One region of the Micromonospora sp. WMMD1128 genome, then DNA from elsewhere that is predicted to be linked to it. Evidence: predicted binding sites of a transcription regulator. Region 1 holds the regulator's gene; the other holds the start of a gene.
What was found. Region 1 encodes HrcA, which represses chaperone genes, less so after heat shock. Its sites were predicted from a motif close to GGTTNGCACNCTCNNNNNGAGNGTGCNAACC; they were not measured.
Positions count from the first base shown of each region.

Region 2: a site for HrcA is predicted at 1,868-1,898, ahead of groES (co-chaperone GroES). Genes of this name have one in related genera too.

Region 1 covers NZ_CP114902.1:1,121,891-1,133,538, reverse strand. Annotated here, with positions in the region: gene O7602_RS05500 (SDR family oxidoreductase) at 9-770, shown strand; gene ppk2 (polyphosphate kinase 2) at 822-1,733, shown strand; gene O7602_RS05490 (16S rRNA (uracil(1498)-N(3))-methyltransferase) at 1,735-2,469, opposite strand; gene dnaJ (molecular chaperone DnaJ) at 2,471-3,616, opposite strand; gene hrcA (heat-inducible transcriptional repressor HrcA) at 3,689-4,711, opposite strand; gene O7602_RS05475 (DUF4870 domain-containing protein) at 4,921-5,604, shown strand; gene hemW (radical SAM family heme chaperone HemW) at 5,648-6,871, opposite strand; gene O7602_RS05465 (enoyl-CoA hydratase-related protein) at 6,891-7,667, shown strand; gene O7602_RS05460 (hypothetical protein) at 7,777-8,637, shown strand; gene O7602_RS05455 (MOSC domain-containing protein) at 8,666-9,298, opposite strand; gene O7602_RS05450 (carbohydrate ABC transporter permease) at 9,319-10,149, opposite strand; gene O7602_RS05445 (sugar ABC transporter permease) at 10,146-11,132, opposite strand; gene O7602_RS05440 (sugar ABC transporter substrate-binding protein) at 11,129-11,648, opposite strand, start outside.
Region 2 covers NZ_CP114902.1:561,978-573,625, reverse strand. Annotated here, with positions in the region: gene groL (chaperonin GroEL) at 1-1,348, opposite strand, end outside; gene groES (co-chaperone GroES) at 1,419-1,733, opposite strand; gene O7602_RS02860 (methyltransferase domain-containing protein) at 1,991-3,223, shown strand; gene ybaK (Cys-tRNA(Pro) deacylase) at 3,340-3,819, shown strand; gene O7602_RS02850 (substrate-binding domain-containing protein) at 3,995-5,095, shown strand; gene O7602_RS02845 (ATP-binding cassette domain-containing protein) at 5,214-6,032, shown strand; gene O7602_RS02840 (ABC transporter permease) at 6,029-7,288, shown strand; gene O7602_RS02835 (ROK family transcriptional regulator) at 7,320-8,495, shown strand; gene O7602_RS02830 (DUF4142 domain-containing protein) at 8,597-9,334, shown strand; gene O7602_RS02825 (hypothetical protein) at 9,399-9,653, opposite strand; gene tsaD (tRNA (adenosine(37)-N6)-threonylcarbamoyltransferase complex transferase subunit TsaD) at 9,650-10,717, opposite strand; gene rimI (ribosomal protein S18-alanine N-acetyltransferase) at 10,723-11,166, opposite strand; gene tsaB (tRNA (adenosine(37)-N6)-threonylcarbamoyltransferase complex dimerization subunit type 1 TsaB) at 11,163-11,648, opposite strand, start outside.

The sequences.
Region 1 (11,648 bases):
TGGCCGGCATGGCGGGACGGGCGGTGCTGGTGACGGGTGCCTCGCGGGGCATCGGACGGGCGGTGGCCCGCGCGTTCGCGGCCGGCGGGGACCGGGTGGCGGTGCACCACCGGGACTCGGCCGAGCTGGCCGAGGCGCTGCGCGCCGAACTGCCGGGCGACGGGCACGTGGTGGTCCGCGCCGACCTGGCCGACCCGGACGCCGTGCGCGCGGTGGTGGACGAGGCGGCCCGGCTGCTCGGCGGCCTGGACGTGCTCGTCAACAACGCCGGCGTGTTCGGGCCGGCCGACCCGCCGCACCCGGTCTTCGACAGCAGCTACGAGCAGTGGCGGTCACGCTGGCGCGAGGTGCTGGACACCAACCTGGTGGGCGCCGCGAACGCCGCCTGGTGCGCCGCCCAGCACATGCGGGAGCGGGGTGGGCGCATCGTCAACGTCTCCTCCCGGGGCGCGTTCCGGGGCGAGCCGGCCAATCCCGCGTACGGGGCCAGCAAGGCGGGGATGAACGCGATGGCGCAGTCGCTGGCGGTGGCCCTGGCCCCGTACCGCATCGGGGTGGCCTGTGTGGCGCCCGGCTTCGTCGAGACCGACATGACGAACGAACACCTCAAGAACGAGCGGGGCGAGGCGATGCGGGCGCAGTCGCCGTTCCACCGGGTGGCCCGTCCGGAGGAGATCGCCGCGGCGGTGCACTGGTTGGCCAGTCCCGAGGCGGAGTGGGCGTCCGGCACGATCGTCGACCTGAACGGCGCCTCCTACCTGCGGAGCTGACCTGCCCGTCCGGCGCGTCGAACCCCACGTGACGGGGTAGGTACGTGCGGTATGGCCGACACCGAGTTGCTTGACCTCACCGCCGACTATCGGGTGGTAGACGGGCACGACGACGATCCCGTGCTGCTGCGGCCCGACGGCAGCCCGGTCGAGACCTGGCGTGACGACTACCCCTACGAGCAGCGCCTCGACCGGGAGGAGTACGACCACCAGAAGCGTCTGCTCCAGATCGAGTTGCTCAAGCTCCAGGACTGGGTGAAGGAGAGCGGCGAGCGCCTGGTGATCCTCTTCGAGGGGCGGGACGCCGCCGGCAAGGGCGGCACCATCAAGCGTTTCATGGAGCACCTCAACCCGCGGGGCGCGAGCGTGGTCGCGCTGGTCAAGCCGGACGAGCGGGAGGCCGGGCAGTGGTACTTCCAGCGGTGGCTGGGGCACCTGCCGACCGCCGGCGAGATCGTGCTCTTCGACCGGTCCTGGTACAACCGGGCCGGCGTGGAGCGGGTGATGGGCTTCTGTTCCCGCACCGAATACCTGGAGTTCCTGCGGCAGGCCCCGGACCTGGAACGGATGCTGGTCCGGTCCGGCATCCGGCTGGTGAAGTTCTGGTTCTCGGTGTCCCGCAACGAGCAGCGGACCCGGTTCGTGGTGCGCAAGGTCGACCCGGTCCGGCAGTGGAAGCTCTCCCCGATGGACCTGGCGTCGCTCGACCGCTGGGGCGAGTACACCGAGGCCAAGGAGGCGATGTTCTTCTGGACCGACACCGCGGACGCGCCGTGGACGGTGGTGAAGAGCAACGACAAGAAGCGGGCCCGGCTGGAGGCGATGCGCCACGTGCTGCACCGGTTCGACTACGACGGCAAGGACGTCGATGTGGTCGGCACGCCCGACCCGCTGATCATCGGCCCGGCGGGGCTGGACCTGGGCCCCGAGGAGCAGCCGGTGCCGATCTTCCCGCGCCCCTGACCTACCAGCGGCCCAGGCGGGCGGCGAGCACGCTGAGCGCGGCCACCCCGGCGGTGGAGGTACGCAGCACCGACGGGCCGAGGCGGACGGTACGCGCGCCGGCCCCGGCGAACGCGGTCAGCTCGGCCGGGGCGATGCCGCCCTCGGGGCCGACCACGAGCACGATCTCACCGGTCGCCGGCAGCTCGACCGTGCTCAGCCGCTCGTCGGCCTCCTCGTGCAGCACGAAGGCGGCACCGGCGCCGGCGATGCGCCGGGCCACCGTGGCGGTGGACTCGTCCGGGGCGCCGGCCACCACCGGCAGCCAGGGGCGGCGGGCCTGCTTGGCGGCCTCCCGGGCGGTGGCCGCCCACTTCTCCCGGGCCCGTACGCCCCGGTCGCCGCGCCACTGGACCACCGACCGGGACGCCGCCCAGGGCACGATCTCGTCCACCCCGACCTCGGTCATCGCCTGCACGGCCAGCTCACCCCGGTCGCCCTTGGCGATCCCCTGCGCCACGACCACCCGGGGGACGCTCGCGTCGGCGTACCCCCGGGAGGTGATCCGCGCGTCGAGCGTGCCCCGGCCGACGGCGGTGACGAGCGCGGCGGCGGTGCCGCCCCGGCCGTCGGCGAGCAGCAGCTCCTCGCCGACGCGCAGCCGCTGCACGGTGGCCGCGTGGTGGCCCTCCGGGCCGTCGAGCGTCACCGTGTCGCCGGTGGGCAGCGCCTCGACCAGGAACAGCGGCGCCGACACCTCAGGCGTGCCCGTTGAAGGCGTCGCGCATCCGGGAGAAGAAGCCGCCCTGCTTGGTCAGCTCGGCGACCTCCTCGCCGCGGGTCTTGGCGAAGTCGCGCAGCATCCGCTCCTGGTCGGCGTCGAGCTTGGTCGGCGTCCGCACGTCCAGGTGGACGTAGAGGTCACCCCGGCCGGTGCCGCGCAGGTGCGGCACGCCGCGGGCGCGCAGCCGCAGCGTGCTGCCGGGCTGGGTGCCCGGCTTGACGTCGACGACCTCCTCGCTGTCGAGCGTCTTGATGGTCAGCCGGGTGCCGAGCGCGGCGGCCGTCATCGGCACGGTCACCCGGCAGTGCAGGTCGTCGCCCTTGCGGGAGTAGACGTCGTGGGTCCGCTCGTGGATCTCGACGTAGAGGTCGCCGGCGGTGCCGCCGCCCGGGCCGACCTCGCCCTGCTGGGCCAGCCGGATCCGCATGCCGTCCTCGACCCCGGCGGGGATCTTGACGGTCAGCGAACGGCGGGTCCGCACCCGGCCGTCACCGGCGCAGGTCGGGCAGGGGTGCGGAATCGTGGTGCCGTAGCCCTGGCAGACGGTGCACGGCCGGGCGGAGACCACCTGACCGAGGAACGTCCGCTGCACGGACTGCACCTCGCCCCGACCGCCGCACGCCTCGCAGGTGGCCAGGTGGGTGCCGGCGGCGGTGCCGGCGCCGGAGCAGGTGGTGCAGAGCACCGCGGTGTCGACGGTGATCGGCGCCTCGACGCCGAACGCGGTCTCGTTGAGGTCGAGTTCCAGCCGCAGGATCGCGTCGGCGCCGGGCCGGGTGCGCGGCCGGGGCCCCCGGCTGCCGCCCGCCGCGCCGCCGAAGAACGCGTCCATGATGTCCTGGAAGCCGACGAACGGGCCGGCGCCGCCCGGACCGCCCGGACCGCCGGCGCCACCGCCGCCCGGGGCGAGCGGGTCGCCGCCCAGGTCGACGATCTGCCGCTTCCGGTCGTCCGAGAGGACCTCGTACGCGGCGTTGATGTCCTTGAACTTCTCCTGTGCCTCCGGGTCCGGATTGACGTCCGGGTGGTACTGCCGCGCCAGCTTGCGGTAGGCACGCTTGATGTCGTCGTCGGAGGCGTCCCGGCTCACGCCGAGAATGCCGTAGTAGTCCCTGGCCACTGCGTTCGGTGTCCTCATGTTCGTCTCGCGTTCGCCGGTCGTCGGCCGCAGCCGGCCGTCGGCCCTGACTGGTCAGTTCTGGGCCAGCAGTTCGCCCACGTAGCGTGCCACGGCCCTCACCATGGCGATATTGCCGGGGTAGTCCATCCGGGTCGGCCCGAGCACGCCGAGCCCACCGACGATGGTCGCACCCGGGCCGTAGCCGGTGCTGACCACGGAGGCGGCCCGCAGGTTGTCGACCTCGTTCTCGTCGCCGATGAGCACCCGGGTGGTGCTCGGTTCGGTCTCGCCGATCAGCTTGAGCAGCACGACCTCCTCCTCGAGCGCCTCCAGGATGGGGCGCAGCGAGCCCTGGAAGTCGAGCAGGCCACCCCGGGTGAGGTTGGCGGTGCCGGCAAGCGCGATGCGCTCCTCGTGCCGCTCGACGAGTGTCTCCAGCAGCACGGTGGAGAGCGTGGTCATGGCCGGGCGCAGCTTCGGCGGGGACTCCTCGACGAGCGCCTGCACCAGCGGCGGCGTCTCGGCGAGTTGGCTGCCGACGAGCTTCTCGTTGACCAGCCGGCGCAGGTCGGTGACGTCCTCGGCGGGGATCGGGGCGGGCAACTCGACCAGCCGCTGCTCGACCCGCCCGGTGTCGGCGATCATGACGACCATCAGCCGGGTGGTGGAGATCGGCACCAGCTCCAGGTGGCGCACCTTGGACCGGGCCAGGCTGGGATATTGCACCACGGCGACCTGCCGGGTGAGCTGGGCCAGCAGCCGGACCGTGCGGTGCACCACGTCGTCGAGGTCGACCGCGCCGACCAGGAACCGCTCGATCGCCCGGCGCTCGGCCGGGCTGAGCGGCTTGACCCGGGAGAGCCGGTCGACGAAGAGTCGGTAGCCGCGGTCGGTGGGCACCCGGCCGGCACTCGTGTGCGGCTGCCGGATGTAGCCCTCCTCCTCGAGCACCGCCATGTCGTTGCGCACGGTCGCCGGCGAGACGCCGAGCTGGTGCCGTTCGACCAGGGCCTTGCTGCCCACCGGCTCCTGCGTGTGGACGTAGTCCTCGACGATGGCGCGCAGCACGGCGAGCTTGCGGTCGTCGAGACCCATCTCCCCACCTCCTGACGCACCTCGGCCGGACCACGCGCGGCATCCGCCGGGCGGCTGGCACTCGACTGTAGCGAGTGCCAGTCTACGTCGGCAGTCCCACCGACGCGATGATCGCCCGACGGACCTCGGGTGCGGCCTGCCGCACATTCCGCCGCCACGGGTCCGGGCAGCACTGGTGTCGCTTGCCCGTGGGACCTACGGTGACGTGCATGACTGAACCTCCTCGCCCGCCCGGAGCGGGGGACCCCGGCCCCCAGCCCGACCCGACCCCGCCGTCGGCGCCCTACGGCTCGTCGCCGGCCGACGAGCCCCCCACCGCACCACTGTCCGGGGCACCGGGCGGGGGCGGCTATCCCCCGCCCGGTGACTATCCGCCCCCGGGCGGCCAACCTCCGGCCGGCGGCTATCCCCCGCCGGGTGGCTATCCGCCGCCCGGGGGTTACCCGCCGCCGGGTGGCTATCCCCCGCCGGGTGGCGGCGCGCCCGGTTACGGCCCGCCCGGCGCCGGTTACCCCGGCGGCGGCGCGTACGGGCCGCCGGCCGGCTACGCCAACAACGACGACAAGACCTGGGCCCTGGTGGCGCACTTCGGTGGCGCGGCCGGGATGCTGATCGGCGGCGGCGTACTGGGCTGGGTCGCGCCGCTGGTGGCCCTGCTGGCACGGGGCAACCAGTCCCCGACCGTCCGGGCGCACGCGGTCGCCGCGCTCAACTTCCAGCTCATCTGGTCGGTCATCGCGCTCGTCGGCTGGATCCTCACCTGCATCCTGATCGGCCTGGTGATCGGCTTCGGCGCCATGATCGTCGGCATCATCTTCGGCATCCTGGCCGGGGTGAAGGCCAACGAGGGCCAGCTCTACCGCTATCCGATGTCGGCCAGCCTGATCAAGTGACCCGCTCCGGCCGGTCCCGCGCGGCGGGACCGGCCGGCTCCGGTCAGGGCAGCAGGTCGCGGACGACCGCGTCGGCGAGCAGCCGGCCCCGCAGGGTGAGCACGGCCCGGCCCCCGGCGTACGCCTCGGCGTCGAGCAACCCGCCGGCCCGGGCCCGCTCCGCGCCCGCCCGGCCGGTCTCGTCCAGCACGTCGAGCGGCAGCCCCGAGGCGAGCCGCAGCCGCAGCATCACGTCCTCCATGTGCTGCTCCTCGGCGGTGAGCCGCTCCCGGGCCAGCGCCGGCGACACGCCGTCGGCCAGCCGCGCCGCGTACGCGCTCGGGTGCTTGACGTTCCACCAGCGCACCCCGCCGACGTGGCTGTGCGCCCCCGGGCCCAGGCCCCACCAGTCGGCGCCGGTCCAGTAGAGCAGGTTGTGCCGGCACGCCCCGGCCGCCGAGCGGGCCCAGTTGGACACCTCGTACCAGGAGAAGCCGGCCGCGCGCAGCGCCGTCTCCGCCGCCAGGTAACGGTCCGCCGCCACGTCGTCGGAGGGGTACGGCAGCTCGCCGCGACGCATCCGCGCGGCCAGCCGGGTGCCGTCCTCCACGATCAGGGCGTACGCGCTGACGTGGTCCACCCCCGCCTCCACCACCCGGGCCAGCGAGGCGGCGAAGTCGTCCGCCGTCTCCCCCGGCGTGCCGTAGATCAGGTCCAGGTTCACGTGGTCGAACCCGGCGTCGCGTGCCTCCGCCGCGGCGGCGGTGGCCCGGCCCGCGCTGTGCCGCCGGTCGAGCACCGCCAGCACGCCCGGCGCGGCGGACTGCATGCCGAGCGAGATCCGGGTGTAGCCGGCCGCCCGCAGCGTCTTCAGCGACTCCGGGGTGACCGACTCGGGGTTGGCCTCGGTGGTCACCTCGGCGTCGGCGGCCAGCCCCCAGGTGCGGTCGATGCCGTCGAGGATCCGGGCCAGGTCGTCGGCGGGCAGCAGAGTGGGGGTGCCGCCGCCGACGAAGACGGTGTCCACCCGCGGCGGCGGGGCGTCACCAAGCACCCGGGCGGCGAGCGCCAGCTCGGCCAGCACGCTGTCGGCGTACGTTTCCCGGCTCGCCCCGCCGCCCAGCTCGGCGGCGGTGTACGTGTTGAAGTCGCAGTAACCGCACCGGCTGGCGCAGAACGGGACGTGCACGTACACGCCGAAACCGCGGGCGCCGACGGCGCGGCGGGCGGCGGCGGGCAGCGACCCGTCGCGCGGGACGGGTTCGCCTTCTGGAAGGACGCCGGGCATGGCCACTAGTGTGCCCGGCATGACCTCTCCGGACGCTCTCGTGCGGGTCGCCACGGCCCGTGGCGTGACCACGCTCACCCTGGACAGCCCGCACAACCGCAACGCGCTCTCCACCCCGCTGATGACAGAGCTGCTGGCCGGGCTGGCCGCGGCGGTCGCCGACGACGCGGTCCGGGCGGTCGTGCTCGACCACACCGGTCCGGTCTTCTGCTCCGGCGCCGACCTGAAGGAGACCGCCGCGGCGTACGCCAGCGGGACCGTGCCGGCCGGGATGCTCGGCGACGTGCTGGTCGCCGTGCGGGAGTGCCCGAAGCCGGTGCTGGCGAAGGTGGCCGGGGCGGCGCGGGCCGGTGGGCTGGGCCTGATCGCCGCCGCCGACCTGGCGGTCTGCGCCGAGGAGGCCACGTTCGCGTTCACCGAGGTGCGGATCGGGGTGATCCCGGCGGTCATCTCGGCGACCGTGCTGCCCCGGCTGAGCCCCCGGGCCGCCGCCGAGCTCTACCTGACCGGCGACACGTTCGACGGCCGGCGGGCCGCCGAGATCGGCCTGGTCACCGCCGCGGTGCCGGCGGACGGGCTGGACGCCGCCGTCGAGCGCTACCGCGCGTCGCTGGTGCGGGGCGCGCCGGGGGCGCTGGCCGGCGCGAAGGAGCTGCTGCGCCGCCCTTCCGCCACCGACCTGCGGGTGGAGATCGCCGAGTTGTCGGCGCTCTCCACCGGCTACTTCCTCTCCCCCGAGGGCCGCGAGGGCGTGCAGGCACTCCGCGAGAAGCGCCCCGCCGCCTGGGTGGTGTAAGGAGGGGCCCCCGCTTAACGTCTCCGGTATAGGCGGGGCCCCCGCTTAACGGCCACGCCGGGCCGGCGGCGATCTCGACGTACGCTGGGCGGGGCCGGAAGGGCAGGGGGTGCGGGTGCGGACGCGAGTGCCGATCATGGCAGCCGGGGTGGCCGTGTGCGTGCTGGCCCTGCTCGCGGTCTGGTTCGTGACCAAGCAGTTCGGTCATCACCTGCGACTGCCGACCGCCAGCCGGACCTGCACCGTGCAGGCCGACGGCGAGGTGGTGCTCGGCGCGGACCAGATGGCCAACGCGGCCACCATCGCCGCCATCGGCGTGCAGCGTCGGATGCCCGAGCGGGCGGTCGTGGTGGCGCTCGCCACCGCCTACCAGGAGTCACACCTGCGCAACATCGCGCACGGCGACCGGGACTCGCTCGGCCTGTTCCAGCAGCGCCCGAGCCAGGGCTGGGGCACGCCGGAGGAGATCCAGGACCCGCGCTACGCGGCGAAGAAGTTCTATGCCGCGCTGAAGAAGATCAAGGGTTGGGAACGGATGCGGATCACCGAGGCCGCCCAGCGGGTGCAGCGGTCGGCCTACCCCGAGGCGTACCAGAAGTGGGCGGACGAGTCGGAGGTCCTCACCCGCGCGTTGCTCGGCCCGGCGACCGGCGCGGTGGCCTGCACGGTCGGGCCGACGCCGACGATGCGCGGACCGGCCGCGGCCAGCGCGGTGCTGGAGGGCCTGGCCCTCGACTGGGGGCTGCCCGGGTTGACCGCCGGGTCCGACCTGACCGGGCTCACGGTGCCGGCCAGCGACAATCGCAACGGCTGGCGGTACGCGCACTGGCTGGTCTCGCACGCCGACGACCGGGGCGTGAAACGGGTCCGCTTCGCCAACCTGGAGTGGACGGCCGAGCAGGGCACCTGGACCCGGGTGAAGGGCGACCCGGCGACGCAGGTGTTGGCCGAGGTCTTCGCCGCGCCCTGACCGGGCCGCCAGCCGAGACCGCAACCCGTCAGCCGAGGCGGCGGCGGGCCTTCTCCCGCAGCGACCCGGGCAGCTCCGGCACGTCGAGCAGCCGGGGCAGCAGCGCCGGCTCCAGCGTGACGGCCCGGAACACCTCGCCGACGGTCACCCCGTGGGCCGGCCGGTCGACCACCTCGACCGGGTCGCCGGTGCCGACGTCGCCGGGACGCAGCACCCGCAGGTAGGCCCCCGGCGCGCCGCGCGCGGTGAAGCGCTTGATCAGATCGGGTACGCCCCAGAAGCCGGCGAAGGTGCGGCACGGGGTGCGCGGCTTGGTCACCTGGAGCAGCGCGGAGCCGACTGCCCAGCGCTCGCCGACCACCGCGCCGGTCACGTCGACCGCCGAGGTGGTGAGGTTCTCGCCGAAGACGCCGGGCCGCAGCTGCCGACCGAGCTCGCCGGCCCACCAGTCGGCGTCCTCCTCGGCGTACGCGTAGACCGCCTGGTCGGGGCCGCCGTGGTGGGCCCGCTCGCCGATGAAGTCGCCTGTCACCCCGCCGGGCCGGATCTCCACCCGGCCACCGGCGGGCCGCTTGTCGATGCCGCTGCGACCGCTCGCGTCGCCGGCCCACGCCGCCTCGGTGATCTCGCCGAGGTTCACCGCCACCACCCTGCCCGTCATGGCGACCACCCTAGGTGCACTCAGCCCTTCACCGCGCCGGCGACCAGCCCGGAGACCATCCGGCGCTGGACCAGCAGGAAGAAGACGATGACCGGCAGGGTGAACAGGGTGGACGCGGCCATCACCGAGCCCCAGGCGGTGTCGTCCCGGCCGAAGAAGAACGTCATCGCCACCGGCAGCGTGTACTTCTGCTGGTCGTTGATGAAGGTCAACGCGAAGATCAACTCGTTCCAGGCGGTGATGAAGGAGAAGATGCTGGTGGCCACCAGACCGGGCGCGACGAGCGGGAAGAGCACCTTGCGGAAGGTCTGCGCCCGGCTGGCGCCGTCGATCGCCGCCGCCTCCTCCAGTTCCTTCGGCACCGCCGCGACGAAGCCGCGCAGCATCCAGACCGCGAACGGCAGCGAGAAGCCGAGGTACGTGAGGATGAGGCTGGGCAGCGTGTTGTAGAGGCCGAGCCGCTGGATCATCAGGAACAGCGGGATGACCAGCGCCTCCAGCGGGATCATCTGCACCACCAGCAGCAGGATCAGGAAGCTGGTGCGCAGTGTGAACCGGAACCGGGCGACCGCGGTGGCGGCGAGCAGCGCGACCAGCCCGCTCAGCAGCACGGTGGCCACCGCGACGAGGACGCTGTTGAGGAAGAAGTCGAGGAACGTCACGCCGGGGATCAGGTTGCCGCCGAGGATCTCCCGGTAGTGCTCCAGGGTGGGCTTCGCCGGCACCGGGCGGGGCGTGGCGGAGAAGATCTCCCGGTTGGGCTTGAGCGAGGTCGCGATCATCCAGTAGACGGGGAACGCGGCGAACAGGGCGACCAGCAGGCCGGCCCCGTTGAGCGCGAGCTTCTTCACGACTCGTCCTCCTGCCGGAGCACCATGCGGACGTACAGGGAGGTCACCACGAGCAGGATGACGGTGAGGATAACGGCGATCGCGGAGCCGAGGCCGTACTTGGGCGGCGGCGAGAACGCTTCCGCGTACGAGTAGATCGACAGCATGAACGTCGACCGGTCCTGGGTGCCGCCGGCCAGCACGAACTGCTGGGTGAAGACCTTGAAGTCCCAGATCGTGGAGAGCACCACGAGGATGCCGAAGACGGGCCGCAGGATCGGGAAGGTGACGGACCAGAAGACCCGCCACGGCCCGGCGCCGTCGACGCGGGCCGCCTCCTGCAACTCGCTCGGCACGCTCTTGAGCCCGGCCAGCACGCTCACCGCGATGAACGGGAACGAGTGCCAGACCACCACGAGCGTCAGGATGCCGAAGAAGAGCAGCGGGTCGTTGAACCAGCCGTACCCGGTCCAGTCGCTGCGCCCGAACACCGTCGTGGAGAGCCCGTCCGGGAGCTTGTTGAACAGCCAGGTGACCAGGCCGCTCGTATCGTCGAAGATCCACTTCCAGACGATGGTGCCGGTGAGCGCCGGGGTGGCCCAGGCGAGCATCACGCAGCTCGCCACGAACGTGGCCATCTTCCGGCCCAGCCGGTTGAGCAGCAGACCGACGAGCGTGCCGAGGACCATGGTGAGCGCCACGTTGGCGACCGCGAAGAGCACGGTGTTGCGCAGCACCGTACGGAAGAACGGGTCGCCGAGGATCTGCGCGTAGTTGGCCAGGCCGACCCACGGCCACTCGCGGTCCCCGCGGAGCTGGCGGACGTTGTCCAGTTTGAAGAAGGACATCGCCACGACCTGGCCGAGCGGCCAGAGCAGGAGCACGGCGATGATCGCCAGGCAGGGCAGGAGCAGCAGGTACGGGAGTTTGTCCGGCCGGCGGCGCCGCCGCGCGGGGGTGTCCCGCGCGGCGGCCTCGTCGGTGCTCTTCGTCAGTAAGCTCACTTGCTGTTCAAGATGCTTTCCATCTCGGTGGCCGCGTCGGCGGTTGCCTTCTCGACCGTCTTCTGGCCCTTCATGACCGAGCTGTTCATCGCCTGGGTCACCGTCTTGGTCCGGCTGACCTCGACCCACTTCGGGGTGAGCGGGGTCAGCTTGGTGTTCTGCATGGCGGTGGCGAACGCGGCCATGACCTTGTCGTCGGCGTAGCTGCCGCCGTTGAGCAGGTCCTGGTAGACCGGGAAGAAGCCCAGGCTGTCGGCGAACTCCTTGTCCTTCTGCTTGGCCAGCAGCACGGTCATGTAGTCCCACGCCAGGGACTGCCGCTCGCTGTCCTTCCAGATGGCGATGTCGGAGCCGCCGGCGAACGCCGGGGCGGCCCGGCCGTCCGGGCCGGGGATCGGGAAGGTGCCCCAGACCTTCTCGATGTCCGGGTTGGCCTCCTTCATCGCGCCGCCCTGCCAGCTGCCGGCGAACGCCATGGCGGCCTTGCCGGTGGCGAACTGGGTACGGGCGTCGACC
Region 2 (11,648 bases), 560 kb from region 1:
GCAGCGGCTCGACGAGCGCCTTGCGCACGATCGAGACGCCGACCTTCTCGTCACCGGTGAAGCCCAGGTCGTCGTCGAGCACCGGCAGGATCTGGGCCAGGGCGGCGCCGCCACCCGGGACCGTACCCTCCTCCACCGCGGCCTTGGTCGCGGCGATGGCGTCCTCGATGCGGTGCTTGCGCTCCTTCATCTCGACCTCGGTGGCCGCGCCGACCTTGATCACCGCGATGCCGCCGGAGAGCTTCGCCAGCCGCTCGGCCAGCTTCTCCCGGTCCCACTCGGAGTCCGAGGCCTCGATCTCCTTGCGGATCTGGGCGACCCGGTCGGCGACCTCGGCGGACTGGCCGCCACCGTCGACGACGGTGGTGTTCTCCTTGTCGACGACGACGCGGCGGGCGGTGCCGAGCACCTCCAGGCCGACCTGGTCGAGCTTGTAGCCCAGCTCCGGGGCGACCAGCTCGGCGCCGGTCAGGATCGCCATGTCCTGGAGCATCGCCTTGCGCCGGTCGCCGAAGCCGGGGGCCTTCACCGCGCAGACCTTGACGGTCTTGCGGATGGCGTTGACCACGAGCGTGGACAACGCCTGGCCCTCGACGTCCTCGGCGATGATGAGCAGCGGCTTGCTGTTCTGGAGGACCTTCTCCAGCAGCGGCAGCAGCTCCTCGATCGCCGAGATCTTCTGCGTGGTGATCAGGATGTACGGGTCCTCCAGGACCGACTCCTGACCCTCCGCGTCGGTGACGAAGTTCGGCGAGATGAAGCCCTTGTCGAACTGGAGCCCCTCGGTCACCTCCAGCTCGGTGGTGAGCGCGGAACCCTCCTCGACGGTGATCACACCGTCGCGGCCGACCCGCTCCATCGCCTCGGCGATCAGCTCGCCGATGGTGGCGTCCTGCGCGGAGACGGTCGCCACGTGCGCGATCGACTCCTTGCTGGCGACCTCGACGGCCCTGCCGAGCAACGCCTCGGAGACCTTCGTGGCCGCCGCGTCGATGCCCCGCTTCAGGGCGGTCGGGTTGGTGCCGGCGGCCACGTTGCGCAGGCCCTCGCGCACCATGGCCTGGGCCAGCACGGTCGCGGTGGTGGTCCCGTCGCCGGCGACGTCGTTCGTCTTCGTCGCCACCTCCTTGACCAGCTGCGCGCCGAGGTTCTCGTACGGGTTGGTGAGCTCGATCTCCTTGGCGATGGTCACACCGTCGTTGGTGATCGTGGGCACACCGAACTTCTTGTCCAGGACGACGTTGCGCCCGCGGGGGCCGAGGGTGACCTTGACCGCGTCCGCGAGGGCGTTGACACCGTGCTCGAGCAGGTGCCGGGCGTCATCCGAGAAGCTCAGGATCTTTGCCATCAGTATCCCTTCGAAGCATCGTTGCCCCGGCCCGGCGAGCCGGACCGGGGCAACGACACTGATCGGTTGCTTACTTCTCGATGACCGCGAGGACGTCGCGGGCGGAGAGCACCAGGTACTCCTCGCCGGCGTACTTGACCTCGGTGCCGCCGTACTTCGAGTAGAGAACGGTGTCGCCGACCTTCACGTCGACCGGCACGCGGTTGCCCTTGTCGTCGATCCGGCCCGGGCCGACAGCGAGGACGGTGCCCTCCTGCGGCTTCTCCTTGGCGGTGTCGGGGATCACGATGCCCGAGGCGGTGGTGGTCTCGGCCTCGTTCGCCTGCACCACGATGCGGTCCTCGAGCGGCTTGATCGCAACCTTGGTCGCGGTAGTCACGGGCATACCCTCCTGGGGTACTTGGTGTCGTTACCGGTCGGCACGCCGACCAGCGTCAATCTGCCACATGCCACCGGGCGGGGCCGTCGTCGCGGGTGCCGGTCCGCCTGGCGTTCAACCCCCGGACACCAGGGCCCGGGCGTTGGCACCCTCAGGGTGAGAGTGCTAATCGCAGGTTATTCCTCGGCTAGCACTCCGTCAAGGAGAGTGCCAGCGCGTCGTCCGCCGTGTCGCTCCGCGAGGCGGGTCGGGACAATGGGCGGGTGGATCTCGACCAGCTCGCCGCCCTGCGTACCCCCGAGGGGTCGGCCGCGCTCGACGCGGCGGCGCGGGTGGCCGGCGGCGACCCGCTGACGGCGGCGGGTGCGCTCCGGTCGGCCGGGGTGCCGGCCGGGCTCGCGGCGGCGGCGCTGACCCAGGCGGAGCTGCGTCGCCGCGCCGTCGGCAAGTTCGGGTCGGCGGCGGCCCGGATGTTCCTCACCCGGGCCGGGCTGGAACAGGCCACCCGGCGGGTGGTCGCCGACCGGCGGGCCGCCCGGCTGCGCGCCGCGGGGGTGACCACGCTGGCCGATCTGGGTTGCGGCCTGGGCGCGGACGCGCTCGCCGCCGCCCGCGCCGGCATCCGGGTGTACGGGGTGGAGGCCGACCCGGTGACCGCCGCGATGGCCGCCGCGAACGCCGAGGCCGCCGGGCTGGCGGAGCTGTTGACGGTGGAGTGCGGCGACGCCACGGCGTTCGACGTGACCGGGGTGGAGGCGGTCTTCTGCGACCCGGCCCGGCGGCGGGCCGGCACCGGCCGGCGGATCTTCGACCCGAACGCCTACTCGCCGCCCTGGGACTTCGTCACCGGGCTGGCCGCGCGGGTGCCGCACACCGTGGTGAAGGTGGCCCCCGGCCTGGACCACGCGCTGATCCCGGCCGGCGCCGAGGCGGAGTGGGTAAGCGTGGACGGCGACCTCGTCGAGGCGGCCCTCTGGTGCGGCGCGCTGGCCGAGGTCCCCCGCCGCGCCACCCTGCTGCACGAGAAGGAAGGGCCCCCACTTAACGCCTCCGGTAGAGGAGGGGCCCCTTCTTATCACCTCACCGGCACCGGTGGAGAGGAGGCGACGGTGGGGCCCGTGCGGCGGTTCCTGTACGACCCGGACCCGGCCGTGGTCCGCGCGCACCTGGTCGCGGAGCTGGCCGCCGACCTCGACGCCACCCTCGCCGACCCGTCGATCGCCTACCTCTACGCGGACGCGGCGCGGCCCACCCCGTTCGCCCGCTGCCTGGAGATCACCGACGTGCTGCCGTTCTCGCTGAAGCGGCTGCGCGCCCTGCTGCGGGAGCGCCGGGTCGGCCGGGTGGAGATCCGCAAACGCGGGTCGGCGCTGGAGCCGGAGAAGCTGCGCCGCGACCTGCGCCTGGCCGGCGACGCGGCGGCCAGCCTGGTGCTGACCCGGGTGGCCGGCGCGCCCACCACGCTGATCTGCCGGCCGGTGCCGGCCGCCGGCTGAGCGGCGTCACCGGCCGGGCGCGTCGCCATCGCCCCGACGGCACCGGCGCCGGCCTACGTTGAGCACGGTCGGGTTTCGACTCGCCCGGGAGCGGCGGCCGGGTTAGCTTGGCGGTCATGGCGGGACGGGGCACTCCGGCGACCGCGCTGCTGACCAAGCGCAAGATCGTGCACAGCACGCATCCGTACGACGTCTCGCCGGACGCGCCGAACTACGGCGCGCTTGTCGCCGCCGCGCTCGGGGTGCCACCGGAGCGGGTGTTCAAGACGCTTGTCTCGGACGTCGACGGCGAGCTGACCGTGGCGGTGGTGCCGGTGACCGGCGAGCTGGACCTGAAGGCGCTGGCCGCGGCCGTCGGCGGTAAGCGGGCCATGCTGGCCGACCGGATCGCGGCCGAGCGGGCGACCGGGTACGTGCGGGGCGGGATCAGTCCGCTCGGGCAACGCCGGGCGCTGCCGACAGTGGTCGACGCCTCCGCGCTGGCGCACCCGACGGTGTACGTCTCGGCCGGCCGCCGGGGTCTGCAGGTGCAGCTCGCCCCGGCCGACCTGGTCGCGCTGACCGGGGCCGTGACCGCCCCCGTCGCCGGGCGCTGAGCGGGCGGTTCTTTCCCCGGTGTCGGCCGGGTGACAACCGCGTTGCTGAATTGTTACCGCCGCCAACAAACTTCTGACCTCGGCACTCTTGCGGAGGGCGGGAAGCGCGGAATACGTTGCCGGACACAACAAAACAACCGAATGCAACTCCCCACCCCCGAAAGGACCCGTGCACATGCGCAAGGGCTTCCTCACCTTCGCGGCCGTCGGCCTCCTCGCGACCGGCAGCATGGCCGCCTGCGGCGACGACGGCGGTTCCGACCAGGCCGGCGGTTCGAACGACAAGAAGCCGAAGATCGGCGTGATCCTGCCGGACAGCAAGTCCTCCGCCCGCTGGGAGGGCGCGGACCGCAAGTACCTCAAGGAGGCGTTCGACGCCGCCGGGGTCGAGTCCGACATCCAGAACGCGCAGAACGACAAGACCGCGTTCCAGACCATCGCCGACCAGATGATCACCAACGGCGTCAACGTGCTGATGATCGTCAACCTGGACTCCGGCACCGGTAAGGCCGTGCTCGACAAGGCCAAGTCGCAGGGCGTGGCCACCATCGACTACGACCGGCTGACCCTGGGCGGCTCCGCCCAGTACTACGTCAGCTTCGACAACGAGGCCGTCGGCAAGCTCCAGGGCGAGGGCCTGGTCAAGTGCCTGACCGACAAGGGCGCCAAGAACCCGGCGATCTCCTACCTCAACGGTTCGCCGACCGACAACAACGCCACCCTGTTCAAGAACGGGTACGACTCGGTGCTCAAGCCGAAGTTCGACGCGAACGAATACACCAAGGTCGCCGACGACTCGGTGCCGGCCTGGGACAACGCGCAGGCCGCGACCATCTTCGAGCAGCAGATGACCAAGGCCCGCGGCAAGATCGACGGCGTGCTCGCCGCCAACGACGGCCTCGGCAACGCGGCCATCTCGGTGCTGAAGAAGAACAAGCTCAACGGCAAGGTCCCGGTGACCGGCCAGGACGCCACCAAGGAGGGTCTGCAGAACATCCTCGCCGGTGACCAGTGCATGACCGTCTACAAGGCGGTCAAGAAGGAGGCGGACGCCGCCTCCGAGCTGGCCATCGCGCTCGCCAAGGGCGAGAAGAAGGACACCGGCCAGACCGTCAAGGACCCGGAGGGCAACCGGGACGTCCCGTCCGTGCTGCTCGAGCCGAAGGCCATCTACAAGGAGAACGTCAAGGACGTCGTGGCAGACGGCTACGTCACCAAGGACGAGCTCTGCACCGGTGCTTTCGCCAAGCTCTGCACCGACGCCGGCGTGAGCTGACCCACCCCGCATCAGGCGGCGCCGCCCGGCCCGGGGAAACACTCCCGCGCCGGGCGGCGCTCCCCGCCCCACGCCCGGACGGGATCCGAGACCTCCCCTCCGTTTGAAGGAGACCCCCGTGTCCGCAACCCCCCTGCTGGAGCTACGCGGGATCGACAAGAGCTTCGGTCCCGTCCAGGTGCTGCGTGACGTCGCGCTCACGGCACACGCCGGCGAGGTGACCGCGCTCGTCGGTGACAACGGCGCCGGCAAGTCGACCCTGGTCAAGTGCATCAGCGGCATCTATCCCACCGACGCCGGCCAGTTCCTCTTCGACGGCAGGCCGGTGAGCATCAACAGCCCTCGGGACGCCGCCGCGCTCGGGATCGAGGTCGTCTACCAGGACCTGGCACTCTGCGACAACCTCGACATCGTGCAGAACATGTTCCTCGGCCGGGAGAAGCACAGCGGCATCGTGCTCGACGAGCCGACCATGGAGCAGATGGCCGCCGAGACCCTGGACGGCCTCAGCGTCCGCACCGTGAAGTCGTTGCGCCAGCACGTGTCCAGCCTCTCCGGCGGGCAGCGGCAGACCGTCGCCATCGCCAAGGCCGTGCTCTGGAACAGCAAGCTGGTCATCCTGGACGAGCCCACCGCCGCGCTCGGCGTCGCGCAGACCGCCCAGGTGCTGGAGCTGGTCCGCCGGCTCGCCGACAACGGCCTGGCCGTGGTGCTCATCTCGCACAACATGAACGACGTCTTCGCGGTCTCCGACCGGATCGCCGCGCTCTACCTCGGCCAGATGGTCGCCCAGGTGAAGACCACCGACATCACCCACTCGCAGGTGGTCGAGCTGATCACCGCCGGCCGCTCCGGCGACCTCGGCCTCGCCGGCGAACCGGGCAGCAACGGCACCGGCGCCGCGCCCGTCGACACCACTCCAGGAGCCGTCCGATGACCGCCACCGCCGTGAAGAAGGAACGCCCGGCCGGCCTGGCACCGGCACCGACCGTGGGCACCCACGTGAACAACTACTGGCGCCGGGTACGCGGTGGCGACATCGGCGCCCTGCCGGCCGTGGTGATGCTCGTCGCGCTCGCCGTCGGCTTCTCGATCGCCCGCCCGTCGTTCTTCACCGCCGGCAACCTCGCCAACCTGTTCACCCAGGGCGCGGCCGTCACGCTCATCGCGATGGGCCTGGTCTTCGTCCTGTTGCTCGGCGAGATCGACCTCTCCGCCGGCTTCGCCAGCGGTGTCTGCGCCGCCATCCTGGCCAACACCGTCACCGTGCTCGGCTATCCCTGGTACGTGGCGGTGGTCGCCGCCGTCGGCACCGGCGTGGTGATCGGCGTCGTGCTCGGCCTGCTGGTCGCGAAGGTCGGCATCCCGTCCTTCGTGGTCACGCTCGCCGGCTTCCTCGCGTTCCAGGGCGTCGTGCTGACGCTGATGGACGAGGGCGCCAACATCTCGGTCCGGGACAGCGTGCTGGTGGCGATCGCCAACCGCAACCTCCCGCCCGTGCTGGGCTGGGCGCTGGCCGTGCTGGCCGTCGCCGGGTACGCGGCCGTGCAGTTGCTGCGCTACCGCAACCGGTCGGCCCGTGGTCTGGTCACCGACCCGATCGCGGTGGTGGCCGCCCGCATCGGTGGCCTCGCCGTGATCCTCGGCGTCGCGGTCTACGTGCTCAACCTGGAGCGCAGCCGCAACGTCCTGGTGGTCTCGCTCAAGGGCGTGCCGATCGTGGTGCCGATCATCGCGCTGCTGCTTGTCGTCTGGACGTTCGTGCTCCAGCGCACCAGCTACGGCCGGCACATCTACGCGGTCGGCGGCAACGCCGAGGCGGCCCGCCGGGCCGGCATCAGCGTGGACCGGATCCGCGTCTCCGTCTTCGTCATCTGCTCCGGGATGGCGGCCATCGGTGGCATCGTGGCGGCCAGCCGGGCCAACTCGGTCGACCCCAACACCGGCGGCAGCAACGTGCTGCTCTACGCCGTCGGCGCGGCGGTGATCGGCGGCACCAGCCTCTTCGGCGGCAAGGGCCGCGTCCTCGACGCCGTGCTCGGTGGCGCGGTGGTCGCGGTGATCGACAACGGCATGGGACTGATGGGGTACAGCTCGGGCGTCAAGTTCGTGGTCACCGGCGTGGTCCTGCTCGCCGCCGCGACCATCGACGCGCTGTCGAGGCGGCGAGCCGCCGCCACCGGCACGCGCTGACCTCGGGCGCGGACACACCATGGCAGTGGCAATGCGCGCGGGTCCCAGCCAGGACGAGATCCGCCGGCAGAACCTGGGCGCATTGCTCCGCTACGTGCACGTGCACGGCGCCACCACCCGCGCCGAGCTGACCACCGCGCTCGGGCTCAACCGCAGCACCATCGGCGCGCTGACCGCGGACCTGGCCGCCGCCGGCCTGGTCAGCGAGGGGACACCGAAGGAGACCGGCCGGGCCGGACGACCGTCACTCGTCGTCCGGCCCGAGTCGGGCCGGGTCTACGCGTACGCGTACAGCGTCGAGGTGGACCGGCTGCGGGCCGCGCGGGTCGGGCTCGGCGGCGAGGTGCTCGACCGCCGGGAGCTGGACCGGCCGCGCAACCTCGTCGCCGGAGAGGCCGCCCCGCTGCTGGCCGGCGCGGTCAAGGAGATGCACCAGACGGTGCCGGCGGAGTCGTTCTGCGTCGGCGCCGGGGTCGCGGTCTGCGGCATGGTGCGCCGCGACGACGGGCTGGTGCGGCTCAGCCCCACCACCGGCTGGGTGGACGAGCCGATCGGCGCGGCGCTCGCCGCCGAGCTGGGCATCGACGTACCCATCACGGTGGGCAACGTGGCTGACGTGGCCGCCTTCGCCGAACACGCCCGCGGCGCGGCCACCGGCTGCGACAACGTGATCTACCTGTACGGCGACGTGGGCGTCGGCGCCGGCATCATCGCCGGCGGGCGGCGGCTGACCGGGCACGGCGGCTACGGCGGCGAGGTCGGCCACATGGTGGTGGTCCGCGACGGCGCGCGCTGCGACTGCGGCCGGCGCGGTTGCTGGGAGACCGAGATCGGCGAGTACGGGCTGCTGCGCGCCGCCGACCGGGCCGACGCGCGCGGTCGCGACGCCCTGCTCGGGGTCTTCGACGCGGCCGACCGCGGGGACGCCCGGGCGCAGAGCGCGGTCCGGCAGGCCGGCGACTGGCTCGGCTTCGGCGTGGCGAACCTGGTCAACATCTTCAACCCGGAGATGGTCATCTTCGGGGGCACCATGCGCGACCTCTACCTGGCCGCCGCCGCCCAGGTGCGCAGCCGGCTCAACCGCAACGGGCTGCCCGCCTGCCTGGAACACGTGCGGCTGCGTACCCCGAAACTCGGCGACGACGCGGCGCTGGTCGGCGCCGCCGAGTTGGCTTTCGAACGCCTCCTTGCCGACCCGCTGAACTGATCGGCCCGGGGATCCGTACCAGTGTGCGGACGGCGGGACGGCCGGCGGGTGCGGCCGTCCGCGACCCGCGTAACGGTCCGGACCGAGGAGGCACCGCAACCATGGCATCGCTGGAATCCGCACGTCGCCGGCTGGCGCACCGGGTGACCCTGCTGCTCGTCGCGATCGGCGCGGGGATCGGCGTTCTTCCCGGCGCGGCGCTGGCCGCACCCAATCCCGGCGTGCAGATGAACGCCGCCGACATGACGCTGCTCAACGGCGTCCGGCTGGCCGGGCTCTGGGAGATGCCGGCCGGGATGATGGCCGCCGAGAGGGGCCAGTCCCCCCGGGTACGGGAGGTCGGCGCGGAGATCGCCCGCCAGCACGGCGTGCTTGACGAGTTGGTGGTCGAGGCGGCCAACAAGCTGGGCGCGGTCCTGCCGACGGACCCGACGACCCAGCAGAAGGGGTGGCTGACCGAGATGCAGAACGCCACCGGCGCACAGTTCGACCAGATTTTCGTCACCCGGCTCCGGGTCGCCCACGGCAACATCTTCCCGGTGATCGGCGCGGTCCGGGCCAGCACCAAGGACCCGGTCGTGCGCAAGCTCGCCGAGGACGCGAACAAGTTCGTCAACGACCACATGACCATGCTGGAGAGCACCGGGCTGGTCCGCTGGCAGCAGTTGCCGCCGCCCGCGCTGCCGGCGGCGCAGCGGGACTCGCTTGTCGCCGCCGCCCAGGCCAACGCCGCCGGCGGTGGCGGGCTCCAGGTGGGCACCGGGATCGTGTGGGCGGTCTTCCTGATCGCGCTGGGCACCGGTGGATACACGACCTGGCGGTTGATGCGCCGCTCCTGAGCAGGCGTTAGGAGGGGGCCCCGCTTAACGCCTCCGGTATAGGCGGGGCCCCCTCCTAACACCCTCAGCGGTCGACGGAGGTGAAGTCCCAACTGTGTGGGGGGCGGGCGACCAGGCGCATGGGGGGCTCGGGCAGAGCCTGCGGGTTGTTCCGCCACTTCGAGATCACCACCAGCCGATGGTCGGTGGAGGAGAACACCTCGCTGGCGACGTGCATCGGGTCGTGCTCGAACTCGGGGAGCGCGGTCTCGCAGACCCAGGTGATCAGGTCGGCGAAGCCGTACGGCTCGGCCTTCGCCTCCCACATCCGGACGATCATTCGGTCCCCTCCTGCGGTCCGACGCTGACCACGGTCAGCGGCATCGCCGAGTCGGCCGGCAGGTCCAGCCGGCTTGGGGCGACACCCGCGGCGACCAGGTGCGAACCGAGCGCCGCCACCATCGCGCCGTTGTCCGTGCAGAGCTTCGGCCGGGGCGTACGCACCCGGACGCCGTGCCTCGCGGCCCGCTGCTCGGCCATCGCCCGCAGCCGCGAGTTGGCCGCCACCCCGCCGCCGATCACAAGCGTGTCGATCCCGCTGCTGCGACAGGCGTCGAGTGCCTTGCCGACGAGCACGTCGCAGACCGCCTCCTGGAAGGACGCCGCCACGTCGGCCACCGGCACCGGCTCACCGGCCCGTTGCCGCGCCTCCACCCAGCGGGCCACCGCCGTCTTCAGGCCGGAGAAGGAGAAGTCGAAGCGGTGCCCGGCCAGGTCCTTCGCGGCGGTCAGCCCGCGCGGGAACGCGATCGAGGCCGGATCACCGGCGCGCGCCTCCCGGTCGATGTGCGGCCCGCCCGGGAAGGGCAACCCGAGCAGGCGGGCCACCTTGTCGAACGCCTCCCCGGCCGCGTCGTCGATGGTGGCGCCGAGCGGCACGACGCCCCGGGCCAGGTCGTCGACGCGCAGCAGCGACGAGTGCCCGCCGGAGACCAGCAGCGCGATCGCCGGCTCGGGCAACGGGCCGTGCTCAAGCGTGTCCACGGCCACGTGCGCGGCGAGGTGGTTCACCCCGTACACCGGCTTCTCCGCGGCCACCGCGTAGCCCTTCGCGGCGGCGACGCCGACGAGCAGCGCGCCGGCCAGGCCCGGCCCGGAGGTCACCGCGATCGCGTCCACGTCGGCGATGGTGACGCCGGCTTCCCGCAGCGCCCGGTCCATGGTCGGCACGATCGCCTCCAGGTGCGCCCGGCTGGCCACCTCCGGCACCACCCCGCCGAACCGGGCATGCTCCTCGACGCTCGACGCAAGCGCGTCGGCCAGGAGCGTGTGCCCGCGCACGATGCCCACGCCGGTCTCGTCGCAGGAGGTCTCGATGCCGAGAATCAGTGGTTCGTCAGCCATCCGCGTCAGTCCTCGGTGCGCTGCATGACCAGCGCGTCGGTGTTGCTCGGTTGGTAGTAGCCGCGCCGCACGCCGATCGGCTCGAAGCCGTACGTGGCGTACAGGCGCTGCGCCGGGGCGTTGTCGGCGGCGACCTCCAGCAACGTGCTGCGGACGCCGCGCCGGGCCGCCTCGGCGAGCAGCGCCTCCAGCAGCGCCCGACCCACGCCGCGGCGCTGAGCGTCCCGGCGGACCGCGATGTTCTGCACCCACGCCTCGTCCGGCGGGGCCACGGCCAGCCCGGCGTACCCGGCCACGCCGCCGTCGTCGTCGACGGCGACCAGATAGAAGTGCCCGTTGGCGAGTTCGTTCCAGAACATCCCCGGCGACCACTGCTCGGCGCCGAACAGGTCCGCCTCGATGGGCAGCACCTCGTCCACCTGCCACCAGCGGAACCGACTCAGCCTCATCGCAGGACCGGCTTGTGGCCGGTGGCCGCTTCCGCGTCCGGCCGGCGCAGGTAGAGCGGGGTGAGCGGCTCGCCCGGCGCGCCCGCCCGGATCCGTTCCGCGGCGAGGCCGGCCAGCGCCATCGGGTCCGGGTAACGCGGCTCGGCCCGCACCGGCAGCCCCAGCACGTCCGCGTACCGGTGCGCGCCGTCGCCGACGGCGACGGCGACGGCCAGGTCGCGGGCGCGCTCGGCGGCCACCGCCGGTGCGGCCACGTCCGGCCCGGCGACGCGCCGGCCGGCGCCGTCGTAGACGGCCCAGTAGACCTCCCGCCGCCGCGCGTCGCTCGCCGCCAGCACCGTCTCACCGTCGTCCGACGGCGGCAGGCCGAGGCCGTCGAGCGAGCAGACGCCGTACGTCGGCACGCCCAGCACCTGGCCCATCGTGGCGGCGGTGACCAGACCCACCCGCAGGCCGGTGAACGGCCCGGGGCCGAGCCCGGC